Regions from separate parts of the Mycobacterium sp. pUA109 genome, predicted to be linked through region 2. Evidence: predicted binding sites of a transcription regulator. Region 2 holds the regulator's gene; the other holds the start of a gene.
What was found. Region 2 encodes LexA, which represses DNA repair genes until DNA is damaged. Its sites were predicted from a motif close to CGAACANNTGTTCG; they were not measured.
Positions count from the first base shown of each region.

Region 1: the regulator LexA is predicted to act here: its motif matches at 2,999-3,012, upstream of ACAG26_RS11250 (DUF222 domain-containing protein).

Region 1 covers NZ_JBGGKS010000008.1:72,774-80,283, reverse strand. The annotation lists gene ACAG26_RS11265 (enoyl-CoA hydratase/isomerase family protein) at 1-381, opposite strand, end outside; gene ACAG26_RS11260 (aldehyde dehydrogenase) at 462-1,940, shown strand; gene bla (class A beta-lactamase) at 1,937-2,812, opposite strand; gene ACAG26_RS11250 (DUF222 domain-containing protein) at 3,047-4,600, shown strand; gene ACAG26_RS11245 (PPE domain-containing protein) at 4,637-6,022, opposite strand; gene ACAG26_RS11240 (DUF4436 domain-containing protein) at 6,045-6,833, opposite strand; gene ACAG26_RS11235 (cation:proton antiporter) at 6,961-7,510, opposite strand, start outside.
Region 2 covers NZ_JBGGKS010000030.1:37,084-44,593, reverse strand. The annotation lists gene ACAG26_RS25480 (acyl-CoA dehydrogenase family protein) at 22-1,182, shown strand; gene pcaD (3-oxoadipate enol-lactonase) at 1,289-2,059, opposite strand; gene ACAG26_RS25470 (LGFP repeat-containing protein) at 2,277-4,325, shown strand; gene lexA (transcriptional repressor LexA) at 4,337-5,050, opposite strand; gene ACAG26_RS25460 (LysM peptidoglycan-binding domain-containing protein) at 5,256-5,717, shown strand; gene nrdR (transcriptional regulator NrdR) at 5,808-6,287, shown strand; gene ACAG26_RS25450 (peroxynitrite isomerase) at 6,341-6,826, shown strand; gene ACAG26_RS25445 (PhzF family phenazine biosynthesis protein) at 6,834-7,510, opposite strand, start outside.

The DNA of each region.
Region 1 (7,510 bases), on a different contig from region 2:
GTCCTCGGACATCAGCACCAGGTCACAGCACAGCGCCAGCGAGGCACCCAGCCCGACCGCGGGACCGTTGACCGCCGCCACCACCGGCAGCCGGAAGTTGATCATCGCGTTGAGGATGCCGCCGGCCTGGTGGGACACCGCGTACCGCAGCTCCAGCGACTGGTGCTGCGCCTTGAGGAACGCGAAGTCCCCTCCCCCGCTGAAGGTTTGACCGGCGCCGGTGAGGATCACGCAGCGCGCGTCCGGGTCGCGGTCCAGGTCATGCCACACGTCGAGCAGCTGGTGGTGCAGGGCGGCGTCGATGACGTTTTTGGCCTGCGGACGGTTCAACGTCACGGTCCGCACGCCGCCGTCGGCGGTTACCACAAGTTCGTCGGTCAACGTCGGCCTTCCCGGTCGGTTTTTTTGCTATGTTAGCGGCAATAGCGAAGTTTCCTGCCCCCTGCGCAAGGCGGTGCCCGATGACGCAATGCCTCGACCATCGTTCGTATGACGATCTGTTCATCGCGGGCCGCTGGCAGCGCCCGGCTTCCGGTCGGCGGCTGGCGGTGATCTCGCCGCACACCGAACAGCCAATCGGCGAGGTCCCCGAGGCGGTGCCTGAGGACGTCGACAAGGCGGTGGCGGCCGCCCGGCACGCCTTCGACCACGGTCCGTGGCCGCGGCTGAGCCCGGATGAGCGGATGGCGAAGGTCGAGCAGCTGGCGACGGTGTACGCCCGGCACGTCGACGAGATGGCCGACCTGATCACCGACGAGATGGGTTCCCCGCGCCGCTTTTCCCGGCAGGGACAGGCCAACGGCGCGGCCGCGATGATGCATCTGGGGTTGGCGGTGGGCCGGGAGTTTCCCTGGCTGGAGCGACGCCAAGGGGTACTCGGTGAGGTTCAGCTGCGCCGGGCCCCGGTCGGGGTGGTCGGCGCGATCGTGCCGTGGAACGTCCCGCAGTTCGTCATCATGCCCAAGCTGATCCCCGCCCTGATCGCCGGCTGCACCATCGTCGTCAAGCCCGCGCCCGAAACCCCTTTGGACGCACTGTGGTTGGCCGAGATGCTGGAGGAGATCGAACTTCCGGAAGGGGTGGTGTCCATCCTGCCCGGCGGCCGCGACGTCGGCGAACACCTGGTGCGCCATCCCGGGGTGGACAAGATCGCGTTCACCGGATCGTCGGCGGCCGGCCGGCGGATCGCGGCGATCTGCGGAGAGCAACTCAAACGGGTGAGCCTGGAGTTGGGCGGCAAGTCGGCGGCCATCATCCTCGACGACGCCGATGTGGGTCGCACCGTCGGCGCCCTGAAGAACGCCGGGCTGATGAACAACGGGCAGGCCTGCGTGGCGCAAACCCGGATCCTGGTCAGCGAACGACGCCACGACGAGGTCGTCGACGCGCTCGCGGACATGATGTCGGGCCTGCAGGTCGGTGACCCCACCGACGAGGCCACCGACGTCGGGCCGCTGGTCGCGCAGCGCCAACAGCACCGGGTGCAGGGCTATATCCGGTCCGGCGCCGACGAGGGGGCGCGCATCGTGGTGGGCGGCGACGACGCCCCCGCCGACCGCGGTTGGTATGTGCGGCCCACCCTGTTCGCCGACGCCCGCAACGACATGCGCATCGCCCGCGAAGAGATCTTCGGCCCGGTGCTCACGGTGCTGCGCTACCGCGACGAGGCCGACGCGGTGCGCATCGCCAACGACAGCGACTACGGACTGGCCGGGTCGGTGTGGACCGACGACGTCGCGCACGGCCTTCAGGTCGCCTCGGCGGTGCGGGCCGGCACCTACGGCGTCAACATGTACAACCTCGACATCAGCACCCCGTTCGGCGGCTTCAAGCAATCCGGGATCGGCCGCGAGTTCGGCGCCGAGGGGCTGGCCGAGTACGTCGAGTTGCAGGCGGTGGTGGCCAAGGGGGTCATGCCGCCGCTCGGCGCGGCGGGCTAGTTCGGGTCAGCCAACGTCGGCAGGACCAGGGTGGTCAGCTCGCCGATGAGGGGTCGCAGACCCACCGCGGTCGGGTCTTCGGATCGTGACCGCGTCATCATCGCCAACAGCACCCGCTGACCTTCCGGGCCGTAGGCGATGCCAATGTCGTTGGTGCTGCCGTAGTCCCCTGAGCCGGTCTTGTCGGCGGTTGTCCACCCGGGCGTCAGGCCCGCCCGCATCGACGACGTCTCGTTGGCGCGCATCCAACCCTCGAGCAACTGGCGTTGCTTGGGCGCCAGCGCGTCGCCGCTGAGAAGGGTGCGATACCCGCCGCCGAGCGCCTCGGGGGTACTGGTGTCGCGGGGATCGCCCGGGACCGCCGCGTTCAGCTCGGTCTCCCAGCGGTCCAGTCGGGATTGCTGATCGCCAATGCTGCGGGCGAATGCGGTGACAGCGGGTGGCCCACCGATGATCGTGAGCAACAAGTTCGCCGCGGTGTTGTCGCTCAGCTGAAGCGCCGCACGGCACAGCTCATCGATCGTCATGTCGCCGCCGGCCCGCGGTTGTGTCCGCGGCGAGTTGGCCACGATGGCGGCCGGGTCGACGCGCACGGCGTGGTCCAGCCTCAGCTCTTCCCTCTGCGCCATCTGCAGAACGCGGGCGACGACGTAGACCTTGAACGTTGAGCACATCGCGAATGGTTCGCTGGCGCGGTGGGCCACCGAGCGGCCGGACTTCAGGTTGACGGCGAACACACCGATCGTCGCATCGCAGCGGCGTTCCAGAGCGCCGATCCGGTCCTCGATCGGTGGCGCCACCTCGGTACACGCGGCCAGCCCGGCAAGCGTGACCCCGCCGAGCATCAGCTGCCGCCGGGACAGTCGGCTCATCGGCATTAGGCTACCGTGAGCCGACGATGTGCCTGAATCTGTTGCAACAACGCATTTTTGGGCTGCGTTTCGCGCGTTAGGCTTACGCAATCACAGGATCGGGTCCAGATAAGCCCCGGACAGAGCGCCCAGTCGCACTCCGCGTTTATCCACAGTTGGCATTTGATCGACAGTTCGGCCCTTCTTCGAACATGCGTGTGGCATATGTCACACTTCCTCGCTATAATCGAAGGCATGTTCGATACCATCTTTCCGGAGCTCGAGGAGTTGGCCGATGCCCACGAGAGCATGGTCATCGCCTCGATCACCGGATGGGGCCTGATCGAGGCCGCCGCCTCGGCGCGCCGGTTGGCGGCCATCGCTGAATTGGTACACCGCCGCACCGACAGCGCGGCCCACGCCCAATGGGCCTGCGACGACTGGGATGCCACCGCCGCCGAGGTCGCGGCGGCACTGAACTTGAGCCACGGCAAGGCCTCCGGGCAGATGTATTTAGCCACGGCGTTGCGTGACCGGCTGCCCCATGTTGCCGAGGCGTTCGCCGAAGGCCTGTTGAGCTACCAGGTGGTCTCCACCATCGCGTGGCGCACTCAGCTGATCAAGGACGATGAGGCGTTGGCGTTGGTGGACAAATCCCTGGCCCGCGACGCGGTGCGCTACGGCCCGCTGTCGGCGACCAAAACCGCCCAGGCCATCGATGCAATCATCGATGAATACGATCCCGGCGCGCTGCGCCACACCCGCGCTTCCGCGCGTAGCCGCGAGATGGTGATCGACACCCCCAACACCGAAGGCGGTGTCACTCCGGTATGGGGGCGGCTGTACGCCCATGACGCGGCCGTGCTGGAACGGCGGCTGATGCAGATGGCCCACGAGGTCTGCGACGACGACCCACGCACCATCGCCCAACGCCGTGCCGATGCGATGGGCGTACTGGCGGCCGGCGGGGACCGGCTGGTGTGCGGCTGCGGCGATGCCGACTGCCCGATGGCCAGCGAGGCTTCTTCCTCGGCCAGCGGTGTGCTCGTGCACGTCCTCGCCGAGGAGGCGGCGATGGAGACCCCGGTGGATCCGCACAACAGCGGCGAGCCACCCGCGTCGCGCCCCATCACCCCGGATATGACGTTGGCCGAGGCGTTAGCCCCCGAGCCCGAGCCCGACCCTCCGGCCGTCAAGCCACCGCCGGCACTGATTCTGGGCGAGATGCTCATGCCCGCACCGCTGTTGGCTGAGATGCTCCGCGCGGGCGCCAGGGTCCGGCCGCTGCGCCTGCCCGATCCGGACAACCCGCCCGAACCCGAACCGGGCTATCGGCCGTCGACCGCACTGGCCGACTTCATCCGCTGCCGGGATCTGACCTGCCGGTTCCCCGGTTGTGCCCGGCCGGCGGAGTTCTGCGACATCGACCACACGATTCCCTATGACGCCGGTGGCCTGACCCATCCATCCAACCTGAAGGCACTGTGCCGAAAACACCACCTGCTCAAAACATTTTGGGCCGGTTGGCGCGACCGGCAGTTCCCTGATGGCACCGTCGAGTGGACCTCGCCCAGTGGCCAAATCTACACCACCTATCCGGGCAGCCGCCTCCTGTTCCCGAGGCTGTGCGTACCGACCGGCGAATTGCCCACTCCCCCAACGGCGCAGCCGGATAACGGATACTGCCGCGGACTCGCGATGCCACTGCGAAAACGCACCCGCGCCCAAAACCGCAACCGGCAGATCAGAGCCGAGCGCGCGCTCAACGCCGCCCACATCGCCGAGCGCAACGAACCGCCGCCCTTCTAGCGCCGGTCCAGGCAACGCGCGCGTTGGCGTAGTTGGTCAGCGACCCAGTAGGCGTTGCTTTTGTTCGCGGAATTCGGTGTCCGTGAGCAGTCCTTCATCGCGGAGCTTGGCGAGTTCCCGCAGGTCGGCGGCGAATTCCGTCACCGAGCCGCCCGACGATGCTCGTGACGGTACCGTGCGGTCCTCGGCGCGGGCCGCAAATTTGTCCGCGGGCGAACGGCGGCTTTCCGTGGTTGTGGCGCCCGCTGCGGGTTGGCTGTGGACCGTGTCGTGACCACGTCGTATCGGGCCAGCGAGGGTGCCGGCCACGGCGCGACCAGCCATACCCGCGAGGCCCATCTCGGCGAACGTGGTTGCCGAGCCGGCTTCTAGCGTGTTTGCGGCGACCGAGCCGGCGCCGGCGGGTAGCGCTACCGCCACCGGACGTATCGCCGGGCTGACCGCGGTCCAGGCCGGCGGCACCGACAGGGCACCGATGGTGTTCGCCTGTCCCAGACCGGCCGATAGCACCGTGGGCACCGCGGTGGCGGCCGGAAACGGTGTGCCGGCCAGCGCCGCTGCCTCCGGTATGACGGCCGCCTCCGGAGCGAGCGCGGCCTCCGCCCAGCCACTGACAATGTCGTCGGTGTGGACACCGGTCACAGCGCCGATCGCATCGAGGGGGAACGATGCCACGCTCAACGGAGAAAACGGGGCGTCCTCGAAATAGGCGACCAGGTCCGCCCCGAAGCCCATCAGGTCGGACGGCAGCAGCGTTGGACTAGTTCCGCTGGAGGACGCGAGGCTGCTGAGTTTGTCCGGCACCTGGGAAAACGCCTGGGATATCTGCGAAACCGTGCTTTGCGCAGTACCGGTCGATGTCTGTGACGCTTGGTTGGCCGTTTGATTAGCTGGCCCGTCGGTGATCTGCCGAGGCGAGTTGAACGGGGCCAGGGTGGTTGCCGCCGCCGACGACCCCGCATACTCATACATCGCTGCGGCATCTTGGGCCCACATTTCGGCGTAATGGGTCTCGGTGGCCGAGATCGCGGGAGTGTTTTGTCCGAAAAGGTTGGTGGCCACCAGGGTCGCCAGCAGGCTGCGGTTGGCCGCGATGACCGGCGGGGGCGCCGTTGCGGCAAACGCCACATCGTAGGCAGCCGCGGCCGCTTTGGCTTGACTGGCGGTCTGCTCAGCCTGCGCGGCGGTGCTGCTCATCCACGCCACATGGGGGGCGACCGCGGCCACCATCGAGGCCGCTGCCGGACCCTGCCACGGCCCGGCGGCCAATCCCGCGATTACCGATCCAACCGAGTTAGCCACCGACGACAGTTCGGTGGCCAACTCGTCCCATGCCTGCGCGGCGGCCAACAGAGAACCCGACCCTGGGCCCGCGTACATCCGACCAGAATTCACCTCCGGTGGAAGCGACCCGTAATCCATTGCTGAAAACCTTTACTACCGTTCAATTAGTCTCGGGGGGCGATCGCCACCACGCCGCGATATAGAGCAGCATCGAGACCACCAACGCCACCAGTACCCACAAAACGATCGTGAGATCGATCCAGCTTCCGAACGCCGGCGAGCCAGGAAGCGCGTTTCGCAGCGGTACCACCGCGAACAACATCGCCGCGTACCAGGTTGTCAACGGCGCCTGATACCTCCGTGGGTCGCGCAGTGTCTTGATCGCCACAAACAACCCAAGCGCCCCGATCGCCACGAAGATGCACAGGATGACGATCGCGAATACCATCGTGCTCGCCGAGCGCTGCAATTCGACCACATAGGGCGAGAACGGGTTAGCGTCGTTGACGCGATCCACGCGAATTTTCCAGCCGGTCAGCTGATCGACGAAACTGATATCCGCACGTTCCGGCGTTTGCGCCGCACCGGTGAACACGGTGACCGTGAGCGGCCCGGTGTAGTAGCTGTCGAACGGCCAGCGTTCGACGTTTCGGGCCAGGGTAAGCGGGACAGGGAAAACACCGGGCAACATGCCCTTGGACCAGGTGCGCTTGACCGGCGTCGTGGTGGAGGTGACTGCCACGGTGAGGTCCTGCTTGAGAGCATCGGTCGCAGAATCCAGCAGCTCGGGCCCGGGCCTGACGATGAGGTCGCCGACGAGCTCGCTGTAGGTGTTCTGAATGGTCACCACATTCAGCGTCACAGTTGTCCCGCTGCCGGTGGGCGCCCCATGCGTGGCAACACGTTGCGAGGCGGCGCCATCGTGGTATAGCACGATCGACGTGACCATGGCGCACACCGCGGCGACCAGTACGACAACGCCAGGTCTTATCCGCGATCGCCACGACCGGGTGCTCAGCCCAGACTGCGCACACCCACTGGGCTGCAATGGTGCTGGTCGAATCCGGGAAGCGACTTCAGACACGCGACATTTCCGGGATCGGCGCGGGTGAATTCCGAACCCGCGCACGGTTGTTGATCGCGCGGTAGAGCGGCGCGGTCACCGCAGTGGTCACGATGGCAAGCACACACAGCATCGCAAACGCATAGGGACCGACCAAACGGGATTGCAGTCCCACCGTCGCAATGGCAAGTTCGGTGACGCCGCGGCAGTTCAGCAAGATGCCGAGTTCAGCCGAGGTCGCAAGCGGCCAACGTTGCATCCGGCCGGACACCAGACCGACCGCGATCTTCGAACCAAAAGCAGCGATGGTCAGGGTTAGCAGGCACAGCAGACCGCTCCATCGAAACACATCGTCCAGTACGTGCAGCGGCACAGACAGCGCGCTCGAGACGAAGAACGCCGGAATAAGTACGTCGGCGACCGTGGCTAAGGTCCGCTGTGATGCCTCGTTGAACACCCCCGCGGGGAAGAATAGGCCGGCGATCACGGCACCGATGGCTGGGTGGACGCCTAACGCCTGCGTTGCCGACCCACCGACCAGCACGTAGGCCAATACCGCTACC
Region 2 (7,510 bases):
CCCTCAGACCTCGGAGGCCACATGACCAGCGCCGTCAAATACCAGCGCACCCTGTTCGAGCCGGAACACGAGCTGTTCCGCGAGTCCTACCGCGCGTTCTTGGACCGCCACGTCGCCCCGCACCACGAGGAGTGGGAGAAGGCCAAGATCGTCGACCGCGGCGTCTGGCTGGAGGCCGGGAAGCAGGGCTTTTTGGGGATGGCGGTGCCCGAGGAGTACGGCGGCGGCGGCAACCCCGACTTCCGCTACAACACGATCATTACCGAGGAAACCACCGCCGGCCGCTACAGCGGCATCGGGTTCGGCCTGCACAACGACGTCGTCGCGCCGTATCTGCTGCGGCTGGCCAACGAGGAGCAAAAGCAGCGCTGGCTGCCGAAGTTCTGCACCGGCGAGCTGATCACCGCGATCGCGATGACCGAGCCGGGCACCGGCAGCGACCTGCAGGGCATCAAAACCAAGGCGGTCAAGCAGGGCGACCACTACATCCTCAACGGCTCGAAGACGTTCATCACCAACGGCATCCACTCCGACCTGGTGATCGTGGTCGCCCAGACCGATCCGGAGAAGGGCGCCCAGGGCTTCTCGCTGCTGGTGGTCGAGCGCGGCATGGAGGGCTTCGAACGCGGCCGCCACCTCGACAAGATCGGCTTGGACGCCCAGGACACCGCCGAGCTGTCGTTCACCGACGTCAAGGTGCCCGCCGAGAACCTGCTCGGCCAGGAGGGCCTGGGCTTCATCTACCTGATGCAGAACCTGCCGCAGGAACGGATCTCGATCGCGATCATGGCCGCCGCCGCGATGGAGAAGGTGCTCGAGGACACCATCCAATACACCAAGGAGCGCAAGGCGTTCGGCAAACCGATCGGCAGCTTCCAGAACAGTCGATTCGTGCTGGCCGAGCTGGCCACCGAGGCCACCGTGGTGCGGATGATGGTCGATGAGTTCATCAAGCTGCACCTGGAGGAGAAGCTGACCGTCGAGCAGGCCGCGATGGCCAAGTGGTATGCCACCGAAAAGCAGGTGGAGCTCATCGACCGGTGTCTGCAGCTGCACGGCGGCTACGGCTACATGCGCGAATATGGGGTCGCCCGGGCCTTCCTGGATTCCCGGGTGCAGACGATCTACGGCGGCACCACCGAGATCATGAAGGAGATCATCGGGCGCAGCCTCGGCGTGTAGCCGCGGTCCGCGCCGGGTTGCACCGAGATCGACGTTTTCGCGGCCGGCACTCGCGCTTTTGCTACGAAACGTCGATCTCGGCGTACTCGTGCGCTACCCGGACGGCTCACGACGGCGCCAGATGCTCCAGGAGGGCCGGGGTGACGATCCCGGGCTGCTCGACGTTGGCGAGATGGGCGGCATCCGCGACGACCAGCAGCCGGCCGTCGCGGACCCCGTCGGCGATCTCGGTGAGCTTGGCCGGCGGCGTCGCCGGATCGTCGGCGCCGGCGATCGCCAGCGTCGGCGCGGCAATCGAGGCCAGGTCGGCGCGCAGATCGAGCGGCCCGATCGCCGCACAGCAGCCGGCGTACCCCTGCGCGGGGGTGGCGGCGACCATGGCCTGGTGCGCCGCTTTGACGTCGGGGTGGGCGGCCAGATACCCGGGCGTGAACCACCGCTGCACCACGGATTCGGCGACGGCGCCGGCGCCGTGGGCGCGCACCGTCGCGGCCCGCTCCGCCCAGTTGGCGGCCGGCGGCAGGCTGGTCGCGGTGCACAGCAGCACCAGCCGGTCCACCCGGTCAGGGTGGCGGGCGGCCACCCGCATCGCGGTCATCCCGCCCAGCGACAGCCCGACCAGGTGCGCGCGGCCCACACCGAGCCGATCCAGCAGGGCGATCAGGTCGCCGGCCAAATCGTCGATCGAGTACGGGCCGGCCGGAACGGGGGAGGCGCCGTGGCCGCGGGTGTCGTAGCGGATCACCCGGAACCGCCGCGCCAGGTCGTCGAGCTGGGCATCCCACATGCGGTGGGTGGCGCCCAGCGAGTTGGACAGCACCACCGCCGGGCCGTCGGCGCGTCCAGTGACGGAGGCGTAAACCGGAACTGCGCGCATGCCCTTCACGGTAGTGAGCGCCACCTCGGTGTCGGCCCGGCGTGGGTGAGCTCAACCGAGCCCGAATGAGCGACACGCGCAAACCTGCATCAATTGAACATCGGTTGTGCATCTATTTTCGTAATGTCGGAGGCACGCGTTCGCAATTTGTGTCCGGCGACGCAATAGTTATCCGCGACGTGACAGACAGCGGCATATGGGCGGCCGGGGAGGTTTGGTGACTGGGCAGAGAGGGCGACTAGGCAGGGCGGCCGTACGTGCGGCGCTCGGCCTGCTGACCACGGCGGCAACCGTCGTGCTGTGGGCACCCACCGCCGCGGCGACTCCGGAGTCCGACGCCGCCGACGCCATCAGCGCCGCGTGGGACGCCGCCGGCGGGGACAATTCCGAACTCGGCGCGCGGCAAGGTGATGTCTATCCGATCGGGGAGGGCTTCGCCGAGGACTTCGCCGGCGGGAAGATGTTTTACACCCCGGCCACCGGTGCCCGCGCGATGTACGGCGCGGTGTTGCAGAAGTACGAGTCGCTGGGCGGTCCCGCCGACAGCGACCTGGGCTTCCCGAACGTCGATGAGGCCCCCGGCTTGGCCAGCCCGGACAGTCGGTCGATCACCTTCGACGCCGCCGATCACCCGGTGCTCTTCTACACCCCCGAGCACGGCGCCTTCGTGGTGCGCGGGGCGATCAACGCCGCGTGGGACAAGTTGGGCAGTTCGTCGGGCACGCTGGGCGTCCCGGTTGCCGACGAAACCACCGACGGCGACGTGATCACCCAGAAGTTCAGCGGTGGTCAGGTGTCGTGGAACCGGGTGACCAAGGCATTCAGCACCGATCCGCCCGAGCTGGCTGGCGACCTCAAGGACTTGCAGGTCCCAATCGACGCGACCGCGTCCATCAACCGGGCGTGGCGGGCGGCCGGCGGCGCCTCCGGGCCGCTGGGCGCCAAACAGGGCGACCAATACACGGTCGGCACCGACGGTGCGGGCCAAGACTTCGCCGGCGGCAAGGTCTTCTTCTCCCCGGCCACCGGGGCCAACGCCGTCTCCGGCGACGTGCTGGCGAAATACGAGTCCCTGGGCGGGCCGGCCGGTAGCGATCTGGGCTTCCCGGTCAGCAGCGAGGCCGACGGGCCGATCCCGGGCAGCCGGGTCAGCACCTTCTCCGGCGAGGACAAGCCGGTGATCTTCTTCAGCCCCGATCATGGCGCCTTCGTGGTGCGCGGTGCGATGAAGGTCGCGTGGGACAAGCTCGGCGGCGCGTCCGGGAAGCTGGGCGCGCCGGTGGGCGACCAATCGGTCGACGGCAACGTGGTCTCACAGAAATTCACCGGCGGCACCATCTCCTGGGACCGGGTCGCCAACCGGTTCAGCACCGACCCGGAAAACCTGGCCGGCCAGCTGGCGGGGCTGCAGGTGCCGGGCCAGAACGCGCCGAGCGGTCCCGCGCTGAGTCACCACGGTGGCGGCGGCACCGGGCCCGGCTGGCATTGGTGGTGGCTGGCCGTCGCGCTGGCCGCGCTGGTGTTGCTGCCGCTGCTGGCGGGGCTGTGGTGGCAGCGGCGACGCAAGGCCGAACGATTCCTGTTGCGCCGCAACGGGCGTCGTCGCGCGACGGCCGGCGCGGTCGCCAACGGTGCCGCGCCGGGCATCGGCTATGACGCCGAGGACGACGAGCGGTGGTCGGCGGAGGCCGAGGAACCCGGAACCACGGTGCGCCTCTCGCGGTTCCCCGCTGGCTACGGCGAGGAGCCCGGCGGTTACGGCGAGGAGCCGGGCGGTTACGGCGAGGAGCCCGGCGGGCCGCCGTCGGGGGTGGACCTGTTCGGCGGGACCGGACCCGACGACAGCTGGATGCCCACGCCCGGCGGGTCGGCGGGCGGCTTCGGCGAAGCGCCGGTCGACGACGCGGAAGCCGACGAACTCGAGGAGGCCGAGGACCCCGACGCGGTCGACACCGCGCCGACCCGCATCCCGACCTCGTCGGAGGTGCAGGGCGCGCCGGAGCCGCAGACCGGGCGGCACGCGGCGTTGGGCGCCGCCGACGACGACGCCCCGGAGTCACCCGGCTACGACGGGGAGGCCTATCCAGCGGTGCACCTTCCGCTCGATGACCCCTATCAGGCGCCGGAGGGGTATCCGGTCAAGGCCAATACCGTGTCCGGCCTGTACTACACCCCCGACAGCCCCGCGTACTTCGAAAAAGCCGCCGAAATTTGGTTCGCCAGCGAGGAAGTGGCCCAGTTCAACGGTTTCGTCAAGGCCGACTAAAGCGCACCCGTCTAGATCTTGCGGATCACCGTGACGACTTTGCCCAGCACGGCGGCGTCGTTACCGGGGATGGGGTCGAACACCGGGTTGTGCGGCATCAGCCACACCTGGCCGCCGGTGCGCTTGAACGTCTTCACGGTGGCCTCCCCGTCGATCATCGCCGCGACGATGTCGCCGTTGTCGGCGACGTTCTGCTGACGCACCACCACCCAGTCGCCGTCGCAGATCGCCGCGTCGACCATGGATTCGCCGACCACCTTGAGCAAAAACAGCGCGCCCTCGCCGACCAGCTCCCGGGGCAGCGGGAACACATCTTCGACGGCCTCCTCGGCGAGGATCGGCCCGCCGGCGGCGATGCGGCCCAGCACCGGGATGTAGGCCGGCTCGGGTAGGGCATCGGAGCCGGCGACGTCGGTGTCGACCGGCGCCACCGCGGCGACGGTGCCGTGCGGGCCGCGCACGTCGACCGCCCGCGGCCGGTTCGGGTCGCGGCGCAGGTACCCCTTGCGTTCCAGGGTGCGCAGCTGGTGCGCCACCGAGGAGGTGGAGGTCAGCCCGACGGCGTCGCCGATCTCCCGGATGCTGGGCGGGTAGCCGCGTTTGGTGACCGAGGCGCGGATGACGTCCAGGATGGTGCGCTGCCGCGCGGTCAGCGTCGTATCCAGTGGCTTATCGGAACCTTGGTCCCGATCGCCGGGGCCCGAAGTGTCGCTGCTGTCGCTCATAGGAACGAATGTAGACCCGCAGCAGCCGATTCTCAAACACCTGTTCGACAAGTGTCGCGCCACCGGGGCCTGGGACTCATGTGACCGGTGTTGTCGGTGGGTCGGTCTAGAGTTCGACAACAGTTCGATCACATGTTCGTGCATCGAACACGTGATCGACTATAGTTCGAACACAGGAGCGATTGCGTCGGAGGAAGGAGCTCCCATGACACTCATCGAGACCGCCCCGCCGCGCCGGGTGATGCCGCGTCGGCCGGTCCGGGTACACCCGAACGGCCGGATGAGCGAGCAGGTGCGTCCGCCGCGGCCGCGGCCGGCCGGTGCGCCGCTGCGCTACCGGGGGACCGGCGTGCTGGTGTCGCGGGGTCCGCACCGTCGGCGCCCGATCACCCCGGGGACGACGGCGGCGCTGGCCATGCTGGCCGCCCTGATCACGGTGTGGCTGGGCCTGATCGCGCAATTCGGGGCGGCGGCCAACCACCCGGCGCCGGTGCCCGACCGGCTGGCCGTGGTGCGCGTCGAGCCGGGCGAAACCCTGCAGCACGTCGCCGCGCGGGTGGCGCCCGGGGCGTCCACCCGTCAGGTCGCCGACCGGATCCGGGAACTCAACGGGTTGGACTCGGCGGCACTGGACGCCGGCCAGACCCTGATCGCGCCGATCGGGTGAGTGGTGGTACCGCCACTGCTGACGCCGCACGCCGCGCAGGTACGCTCGGAGTCGTCTCAGACACCCTGCCCGCGCGGCGAAGGAGCGGCCATGCACTGCCCGTTTTGCCGTCACCCCGATTCTCGGGTGGTCGACTCCCGCGAAACCGATGAAGGCCAGGCGATTCGACGCCGCCGGTCCTGCCCGGAATGCGGGCGGCGGTTCACCACCGTGGAAACCGCGGTGTTGGCCGTGGTCAAGCGCAGCGGTGTCACCGAACCGTTCAGCCGGGAGAAGGTGATCAGCGGGGTGCGCCGCGCCTGCCAGGGCCGCCACGTCGACGATGACGCGCTCAACGTGCTGGCCCAGCAGGTCGAAGACACGGTGCGCGCGGCCGGATCGCCGGAGATTCCCAGCCACGAGGTCGGGCTGGCGATCCTGGGCCCGCTGCGCGAACTCGACGAGGTCGCCTACCTGCGCTTCGCCTCGGTGTACCGGTCGTTCACGTCGGCCGACGACTTTGAGCGGGAGATCGAGGCCCTGCGTGAGCACCGGGCGCTGGTGGGCCGAGCAGACGCAAAAGCACCGTAAAACGCGGTGTTTGGGGTGCGTTTGCGTCTGCTCGCGGTAGGTAGGCTGACGCCATGACGGCTGACCTGCACCCGAACCTTGCGGCATTGGCTCCACTATTGGGCACCTGGTCGGGCCGCGGCTCGGGGGTGTACCCGACCATCGACTCGTTCGACTATCTCGAGGACGTGGTGTTCGGCCACGTCGGCAAGCCGTTTTTGAGCTACGGGCAGAAAACCAAATCGGCCGCCGACGGGTTGCCGCTGCACGCCGAGACCGGTTATCTGCGGGTGCCGCAACCGGGTCGGGTGGAATGGGTGCTCGCCCATCCCAGCGGTATCACCGAGATCCAGGTGGGCACCTTGGCGGCCACTGGCGACGTCATCGAACTCGAGATGACCGCCGCCACCATCGGTTTGGCCCCCACCGCCAAGGAAGTGACCGCCCTGTCCCGGCGCTACCGGCTCGACGGCGACGAGCTGTCTTACACCCTGGAGATGGGTGCGGTCGGCCAGCCGCGGCAAAACCATCTGACCGCGGTGTTGCACCGGACCGGTTAGACGACCGTTAGACGACCGTCATCACCCCATCGCTGGCCACCCGGCCGGCGATGCGCACCCAGCCCTCGGGGCTCCAACGGGTGTAGATCACCGACCCGTTGCCCTGGGTAATGGTGAGGTCTCGGCTGAGGTAATCGGTGATGCGCACCGCGGCGGCGCCGGTCGCTTCGTCCTCGGGTACGCCCAGGTTGCCGGCGAACATCCGCGCGCGCAGCGCCCCGTTCTCCTGGTCGGTCCAGGTCCACAGGTAGTGCTGGGTGTCGTCGGGAAACTCGGCGGGATCGGCGGCGGCCAGCTCGTCGAGCGAATCCAGGTCGTGGATGGCGAATTCGGGCGCCCACTCCGAGCGGGCGCTGACCACGGTGAGCGCACCTTCGTAGCCGACCTGCACAATGCCGGCCGGCACCTGCAGGGTGCGGATCGGGCTGCCCCGCTCGCGCAGCCACCACGACACCCCGACGGTGGGGTGCCCGGCGAACGGCAGTTCGGTCATCGGCGTGTAGATGCGGGCGTGCGCGCTGGTCGACCCCGCTTCCGGCAGGTCGACGAATAGCGTTTCGCTGTACCCCAATTCGGCGGCGAGCCGCTGGCGGTCCGGGGGCGGCACCGCGGCCGCGTCGACGATGCCGAGCGGATTGCCGAAGTTGTCGTTCTCGTCGGTGAAAACGCGCACCACCGTCACGT